Nitrobacter winogradskyi Nb-255: one gene and its partner. The protein of the gene in region 1 interacts with the protein of each later gene in a pairwise test. Links are inferred from orthologs where the notes say so. Each region holds a gene or a part of one and is shown in the gene's direction. Other genes may lie near its edges.

What was found. Proteins that work in one complex are often made in the same cells at the same time.
Region 2: the proteins of mobA (region 1) and NWI_RS09595 interact in binary tests that used the Escherichia coli proteins (3 or more experiments, as listed by UniProt). The link is inferred for Nitrobacter winogradskyi Nb-255 from one-to-one orthologs.

What each region holds. Positions count from the first base shown.
Region 1 is NC_007406.1:1,067,642-1,071,772, reverse strand. Bases 377-3,169 are described here. They hold mobA (molybdenum cofactor guanylyltransferase MobA), read left to right. Parts: upstream 377-1,341; coding sequence 1,342-1,998; downstream 1,999-3,169. Other genes in these bases: msrA (peptide-methionine (S)-S-oxide reductase MsrA), read right to left, coding at 2,983-3,169; NWI_RS05055 (sulfurtransferase TusA family protein), read right to left, coding at 907-1,212. Outside these bases: more of msrA, read right to left, coding at 3,170-3,522; NWI_RS05030 (hypothetical protein), read left to right, coding at 3,922-4,131. UniProt on the Escherichia coli protein: Transfers a GMP moiety from GTP to Mo-molybdopterin (Mo-MPT) cofactor (Moco or molybdenum cofactor) to form Mo-molybdopterin guanine dinucleotide (Mo-MGD) cofactor.
Region 2 is NC_007406.1:2,012,722-2,016,892, forward strand. The notes cover bases 569-3,401. They hold NWI_RS09595 (molybdopterin molybdotransferase MoeA), read left to right. Parts: upstream 569-1,294; coding sequence 1,295-2,509; downstream 2,510-3,401. Other genes in these bases: moaC (cyclic pyranopterin monophosphate synthase MoaC), read left to right, coding at 569-976; lexA (transcriptional repressor LexA), read left to right, coding at 2,679-3,380. Outside these bases: indole-3-glycerol phosphate synthase TrpC, read left to right, coding at 1-313; more of moaC, read left to right, coding at 467-568; NWI_RS09605 (hypothetical protein), read left to right, coding at 3,517-3,858; NWI_RS09610 (ComEC/Rec2 family competence protein), read right to left, coding at 4,073-4,171. UniProt on the Escherichia coli protein: Catalyzes the insertion of molybdate into adenylated molybdopterin with the concomitant release of AMP.

The sequences.
Region 1 (4,131 bases):
TTGGGGCACAGTCGGATATCACGCTTGAAGAAGTCCGGGTCCTGCTGCGCGAGCGCGGCATTACGGTCAGCGTGGCAACGGTGTGGAGCTTCTACGACCGGCGCGGCATCAGCTTCAAAAAAAAGCGTTTACGCGACCGAGCAGGATCGGCCCGACGTGGCGATGGCCCGCGAGGTCTGGAAAGCGCAACAAGGGCTGCTTGATCCAGCCCGCCTCGTCTTCATCGATGAGACCGGCACCTCGACCAACATGGCGCGATTGCGTGGCCGCTGCCGCCGTGGCCAACGCCTGGTCGGCAAGATTCCACACGGTCACTGGAAGATCACCACCTTCGTCGCGGCACTGCGCCACGACGCTATCACCGCTCCCTTTGTCATCAACGAGCCGATGAATGGCGAGATCTTTCGCGTCTACCTGCAACGATGCCTGGTCCCGACCCTGAAGCCAGGCGACATCGTGGTGATGGACAATCTGCCCGCCCACAAGAACGACGATGTTCGACAAATCATCGAGGCCGCTGGCGCGCAGTTGCGCTATCTGCCGCCGTACTCGCCCGACCTCAACCCGATCGAGATGGCGTTCGCAAAGCTCAAGGCCCATCTGCGAAAGGCCGCCGAGCGATCGATCCCCGCACTCTGGAACAGGATCGGTTCTATCCTCGATCTCTTCTCTCCAGACCAATGCATCAACTTCTTCAATCACGCCGGTTATGCGTAATCTCAATCCAAAATGGCTCTAGAGCATTATCGCTTCTGATTGAATCAGAAGCGAAGCTCTAGATTGTTGTTCTGACGCGTTTTCTTCACGCGAACCGGTTTCCACTTCGCTCGAAAACGCTATAGAGTCTGCTTAACTGCGTTGAATCAGACGCATCCATCGTGGACGCGACCGCCAAACGGCCGGCAATCACTTGGTGTAAGGGCACAAGGACCGCAGCGACAACGAACCGAAGCGGTCCTCGAACGACGAGGGCGCTCCCGCTTTTTTGATGAGGAAAACGATCCGTCGCTCCGCGCGTTCGGTGATTTCCACGGAATCGCCGGTCTCCCGGATCAGGTTCGGAATATCGATCACTGAGAGCGGGTCGGTGCAATGCACCTCAAGCCGCTCGCCAGGCGTCAACGATTTCAAGGCCTTGCGGGTCTTGAGCGCTGGCATCGGGCACTTCAGCCCGGTCAGATCGAGTTTCGATATCAGCATGGGGACAAACATGGCGAATCCCGATGAGACCGTCAACCGGTGGACGACGGGACCCGCTTACATTGCCTCCAATCAGCACCGGCTTCGGGGGATGTTGTTCCGGCCGATCACGTCCTATTTTGATGGGCAACCGGACGCCCCATGAACAGCACCGACGCAGCCTCTCCTCCGGATTATCCGCCAACTCCCGCCGTCATTCTCGCCGGCGGGCTTGCGCGGCGCATCGGGGGCGGCGACAAGCCGATGCGCGAAATCGGCGGGCAGACGATCCTGAACCGCGTGATCGCGCGACTGGCATCCCAATGCAGCGGCCTCATCCTCAACGCCAACGGCGATCCGGCGCGCTTCTCAGGGTTCGGCCTGCCCGTGGTCGCCGATAGCGTGGCGGATTTTCCCGGGCCGCTCGCCGGAATCCTCGCTGCTCTCGACTGGGTAGCGGAGCAGCGATCAGGCATCCAATGGATCGTAAGCGCTCCGGGCGATTGCCCTTTCCTGCCGCGCGATCTGGCGGCCCGGCTGCATGAGGTGCGTGACCAGCAGGATGCCGAGCTTGCGGTCGCTGTTTCGGGCGGGAGGACGCATCCCGTGATCGGGCTGTGGAATGTGAGGCTGCGCGACGAACTGCGCCGGGCGCTGACCACCGAAGGCCTGAGAAAGGTCGATCGCTGGACCGCGCGCTACCGGCTTGCCGCGGTTTCATGGCCGACCGCGCCGTTCGATCCGTTCTTCAACATCAACACCACCGACGATCTCGCCGAAGCCGAACGGCTGGTGGCGCAGGACAACGACGGCGCTTAGAGCATTTTCCGGCGAAGTGGATACCGATTCGCCGCACGAAAATGCGACCAGACAACCATTTTGAGAGCATGGTCCGATTCAACGTGATCGGATCATGCTCTAGGCCGGATCGACATTCACGGCAGCCAGATCAGGGCTGCGGCCAGGTGAACGAAGCCCGTGAAGTGAACGGTGCGCCTGTCGTAGCGGGTGGCGAAACGGCGGAAGTGCTTGAGACGGTTGAAGCAGCGCTCGATGCGGTTGCGGTGCTTGTAGAGACCGGCGTCATGCGGGATGATGATTTTGCGCGTCCTGTTTGAGGGGATCACCGCTTCGGCGCCCATGCCGGCGATGAGTGCACGCAAGGCGTTGCTGTCATAAGCCTTGTCGGCCAGCACGGCGTCCCCGGCCTGGGCTTCGAGCAGCGCGGGGGCTTGTGTGATGTCTCCGACCTGCCCGGCGGTGACGATGAAACGCAAGGGTCGGCCCAGCGCATCGGCGAGCATGTGGACCTTGGTGGTCAGTCCACCTCGGGAACGCCCCAGCGCCTGATCCTTGGCCCCCCTTTTCCGGTAGCCGCCTGCTGATGGGCTCGAACGATGGTTGAGTCGAGCATCAGATACTGGTTGTCGCGATCGGCTGTCAGGGTGGAGAACACCCGTTCCCACACACCAGCATGGCACCACCTGCTGAACCGCCGATGCACCGTCTTCCAGCGGCCATAGCGCTCCGGCAGGTCACACCAGTGCGCGCCGGATCGCAGCACCCACAGGCAGCCGTTCACAAACAACCGATTATCCGATCCCGTCCGTCCCGGATCAGAGGCCTTGCCTGGCAGCAACGGTGCAATCTTCGCCCACTGATGATCGCTCAGCTCATACCGCTTGATCCCCATCGTGCAGCTCCGTGTCAGAATCACGGAACCCTATGAATCAGCGATCAGACCGCCTGGGAATCCTGAATGTCGATCCGGCCTAGGCCCGCAAATCGGCGGTTCCAACGCCTTCAGCGATCCCCGCCGGCCGCCGTCTGACCGGCGTCCTGCTTGCGTGGCAGCTTCCAGTTCGGCCGGACGAAATGGCAGGTGTAACCGTTCGGAACCCGCTCCAGGTAATCCTGATGCTCGGGCTCGGCCTCCCAGAATGGTCCGGCCGGCTCGACATCGGTGACGACATAGCCGGGCCAAAGACCGGACGCGTCGATCTCGGCGATGGTTTCCTCCGCGATCCGCTTCTGCTCCTCGTTCGTGTAGAAGATCGCCGACCGGTAGCTTAGGCCCTGATCGTAACCCTGACGGTCCTCCGTGGTCGGATCATGAATCTGGAAAAAGAACTCCAGCAGCTGCCGATAGCTGGTCACCGTCGGATCGAAATTGACTTCGATGGCCTCGGCATGATCGCCGTGATTGCGGTACGTGGCGTCCGGCACGTCGCCGCCGGTGTAGCCGACCCGGGTGGAGATCACGCCGGGATACCGGCGCAACAGAGCCTGCATACCCCAGAAGCAACCGCCGGCAAGAACCGCACGTTCCGTAGAAACCGTCATACCCACCTCTCTCCTGGAGCTTCGCTTCTGACAGAATTAGGAGCGAAGCTCCAGATTGTTGTTCTGACGCGTTTCTTCACGCCAACCGGGGCATCCATCCTGGGGGCTCAAGCCCGAAGGACATGCTTCGCTCGAAAACGCTATATGATCTTGATTTGACGCGTCTTCTTCATGCGAACCGGCACCCGTCCTTGGGGCTCAAGCCCGACGACATGCCTCGCTCGAAAACACTATAAAGCCACCGCGAGTTACACCGCGAAACGACGTCGGGTCAATTATCCTGCCCATTGCATATTCAAACAATCCTCGCAACCGGATTCGCCAGTTGCATCACAGCACGATACCGAGCTATTCGGAGGGTCACCCGAGACCAATTTTCGAAGCAAAATGAGGACTGGAATGCCGATCAAGCTGGACGAAACGAAGTTTGCCCTCGACGATCACGCACCTTTCGGGAAGCTGTGGGGCAGACTGTTGATCGAGGTCGTGGATAAGGAAACCGACATCAGACAGACCGTGCACCTCGAGGTTCTTCTCGACAAGGGTGATAGGACCAATTTTCTCCAGTATGAAAAGCTGGCCCGTGACGAAGCCAAGAAGCTGCTGACC
Region 2 (4,171 bases), 940 kb from region 1 along the record:
CGATCTCGGCATGGATGTGCTGCTCGAAATCCATAACCGCGAGGAACTGGATCGTGCGCTCAAGCTTCGCTCGCCGATGATCGGCGTCAACAACCGCAATCTGCGCACCTTCGAGACGACGCTCGAAACCAGCGAAGGCCTGGCGCCGTACATCCCGAAAGAACGGCTCATGGTCGGCGAAAGCGGTATCTTCACGCCCGCCGATCTCGCGCGGCTCGAACGGGTCGGCATCTCCACTTTTCTGGTCGGCGAAAGCCTGATGCGGCAAGCCGACGTCACGGCCGCAACGCGCACGCTGCTTAAACATGCGTAGCCTCCGTCTCGCCTCCTTTTCCTCTTGTGGGAGAGGGAAGCAACCAGCCTGGAGCCTTCACTTCCGATGGAATTCCATGATTCTAATTTGACGCGTTTTCTTCACGCGAACCGGTATCCACTTCGCTTGAGAACGCTATAGGATTTGATTGATATGGCAGACAAGAAAAACAAACCCGCCCTCACCCACATCGACGTCAAAGGCGAGGCGCGGATGGTCGATGTCTCGGCAAAGCCCGCAACCGAACGCGTCGCCGTTGCCGAAGGCCAGGTCGTCATGACCAAGGCGACGCTGGCCCTGATCGAAAGCGGCAACGCCAAGAAAGGCGACGTGCTCGGCACCGCGCGCATCGCCGGCATCATGGCCGCCAAGCGCACTTCGGAACTGATCCCGCTCTGTCATCCGCTGGCGCTGTCGAAAGTCACGCTCGATATCGAGACCGACAAGAAGATTCCCGGCTGCCGGGTGCGCGCCAGCGTCAAGGTTTCCGGCCCGACCGGCGTGGAGATGGAAGCCCTCACCGCGGTCTCCGTCGCCTGCCTGACGATCTACGACATGATCAAGGCCGTGGAACGCGGCGTTCGTATCGAGGGCATTCATCTGGTCGAGAAGAAGGGCGGCAAGTCCGGCCACTATCTCGTGACGGATAACGCTCCAGAATGATAAGTGACCGGCGTGAACGCGCCGTCGGGCGACATCCGGCTCATCGCACCGTTGTATGCGAGCCGAAAGTTCGGTAGATGATTGACGCGCCCGCCAGGCGCGTCCCAATGCGGTGGTTCAGAAGCGCTTCATTGCCCCATCGAGTCCGTCAAGTGACATCAAAGGTTGCGGCAAGAGTATGCGACTTCGGAATTGGACACTAGAGCATTATCGCTTCTGATTGAATCAGAAGCGAAGTTCCAGATTATTGTTTTGGCGCGTTTTCTTCACGCGAACCGGTTTCCACTTCGCTCGAAAACGCTATAGGAGAATATGGTCATGGCCCTGATGGCGGTCGCCGATGCCCTTGCGGCTGTTCTTGACGGAGTCGAACCACTCCCGGAGGAAACAGCGGCTCTCGAAGCGGCGCATCGCCGGGTGCTGGCGCGCGATCTGCCCTCGCGCCGGACCCAGCCACCGGTCGCAATGTCGGCGATGGACGGCTATGCCGTGCGCGCCGCGGACATCGCGACAATTCCCTCACGTCTTCGCGTGATCGGCGAAAGCGCCGCGGGTCGGCCGCTCGATCGCGCGCTGCGTGCGGGCGAGGCCTTGCGGATCTTTACCGGAGGGGTGGTGCCGGACGGCGCCGACACCGTCGTCATTCAGGAAGACACGGACCGCGACGGCGACCACGTCATCGTCAAGGAGGCCACGGCTTCCGGCAAGAACATCCGTCCCGCAGGGGTGGATTTTCGCGAAGGCGACGTCCTCATCCGAGCGCGCACGCGCCTCACCGACCGCCATCTCTCGCTTGCCGCCGGCATGAACTATCCGGACCTGCCGGTGCACCGCCGTCCCACCATCGCCATGCTCGCCACCGGCGACGAACTGGTCTTGCCGGGCGCGACGCCCGGTCCCGGCCAGATCATCTTGTCCAACGGATACGCGCTTCGCGCCCTCGCCCGAGGTGAAGGCGCCGAGGCGATCGACCTCGGCCTGGCCGCCGACACCATGGACGCCACGACGGCCGCCATCCGCCGCGCCCGCGACAGCGGCGCCGATATCCTCGTCACCACCGGCGGCGCATCGGTCGGCGACCATGATTTCATCAAGCGCGCGCTTGAGGCGGAAGGCGTGGAGATGACGTTCTGGCGAATCGCGATGCGGCCCGGCAAGCCGATGATGTATGGCCGGCTCGGCGCGATGCGGGTGATCGGCCTCCCCGGCAATCCCGTCTCGGCCTACATCTGCGCGTTCCTGTTCATGGTGCCGCTGATCCGCGCGCTATCGGGACGTGTAGACGTGCACCACCGTGTTGAACCGGCGCTGCTCGGAGGCGATGTCGCCGCCAATCAGGCCAGGCAGGATTATCTGCGCGCGCGACTCACGTACTCAACGGACGGCCTGCCGATCGCAACGCCGGTTACGCATCAGGACAGTTCGCTGATGGGAAATCTTGCCGCGGCGGATGCACTCGTGGTCCGCGCGCCATTCGCGCCGGCCGCCAGCAAAGGCGCGCCCTGTACCGTCATCAAGCTCTCCCTGTCATAAAGTCTCGCGTTGTTGACCTTAAATTAAGGGTTGCGGAACACATATCGAACATATAGTGTATGTTCATGATTTGTTTCGAGTTCTCGTGCCGCGGAGTTGGCGCATAGGGCTGTAAGGCCCGATGTCGTCCGTCATCGGCAGGAACCATCAACTAGGGATTGGGTCGGGAATGCTCACGCGCAAACAGTACGAACTCCTGCGTTTTATCAACGAACGGCTGAAGGAGTCCGGTGTGCCGCCTTCGTTCGATGAAATGAAGGACGCGCTCGACCTGCGCTCGAAGTCCGGCATCCATCGCCTGATCACCGCCCTGGAGGAACGGGGCTTCATCCGCCGCCTGCCCAACCGCGCACGCGCCATTGAAGTCATCAAGCTGCCGGAACTGGCCGCAAGCGGCGGCGGACGTCGCGGTTTCACACCGAGCGTCATAGAAGGCAATCTCGGCAAGGTTCGCCGCGGCGGCGGTGGCGGCGCTGACGAGGCCGAGCGTCCGGTCGCCGTTCCGGTGATGGGACGGATCGCAGCCGGCACGCCGATCGAGGCGTTGCAGACCTGCAGTCACACAATCAGCCTGCCGCCCGACATGCTCGGCGCCGGCGAGCACTACGCGCTCGAGGTGCGCGGCGATTCCATGGTCGATGCCGGCATCCTCGATGGCGATATGGCGTTGATCCAGCGTAATCCGACCGCTGACACCGGCGACATCGTCGTCGCCCTGATCGACGACGAGGAAGCGACGTTGAAACGCTTCCGCCGCCGCGGCGCTTCGATCGCGCTGGAGCCGGCGAACGCGGCCTATGAAGTTCGCATTCTTCCGCCCAACCGCGTCCAGATCCAGGGCCGGCTGGTCGGCATTTACCGCAAGTACTAGGAATCGTTCAGGTGAATAGCGGACAACATGTCGGTGATGAACCGGCCATCAAGGAAGCAAAAGAGATTTACGAGAGGTTCCGCCGCCGCATTGTAGAGGAAGATGGAGTTATCAATCATAGAATGATGTGGGAACATTGTCTCAAACCGCATTGTTCGCGGGATTTGGCATCGCAAATCTGGAGATCATTAATCTCACCCGTTTGCTTTTCTGCGTGATTATCGCAGTTATCGGAGCAACAACCGCTACATTGACTCTTTTGGCGATTGAGGCCGCTCATTCGGAAATAAGAAGCCTGGTTAAAAGCTATGGGAACATAGAAACCGCTGACTATCGCGGCAAGCTGCCGATCATTGGCTCAGGCTTGCATCACAAGTATGGTCATATGCTTTGTACCGGCCTCCCATGGCTGATGGCACCGTTCTGGATACTTGCCGGTTTGTACGTAAGCCTGAAGTATTGTGGAATGGTTTTCTAGAATTACGCATACGTCGTCAGCAGCGCGCTTTCAGGAAATGCGGTAGAGCCTTTCCGATTCTGACGGAATCAAAAGCGAGGCTTTATAATCTTGGTTTAACGCGTTTTCTTCACGCGAACCGGTCTGCACTTCGCTCGAAACGCTAACGTACTGTGCGGCCGGTTCTGATCACGAGTATGAACACCCGCGAAACACCCAACCACGGACGCGCCGTTCAATCGTCCGGCTGGAGATCCTCGGGATCAGGCGTGGCGTCGACCGAAGGCTCCGGCTTCGATCCCGGTCGTGCCGGCTGTTCATCGAAGGCGGCGGA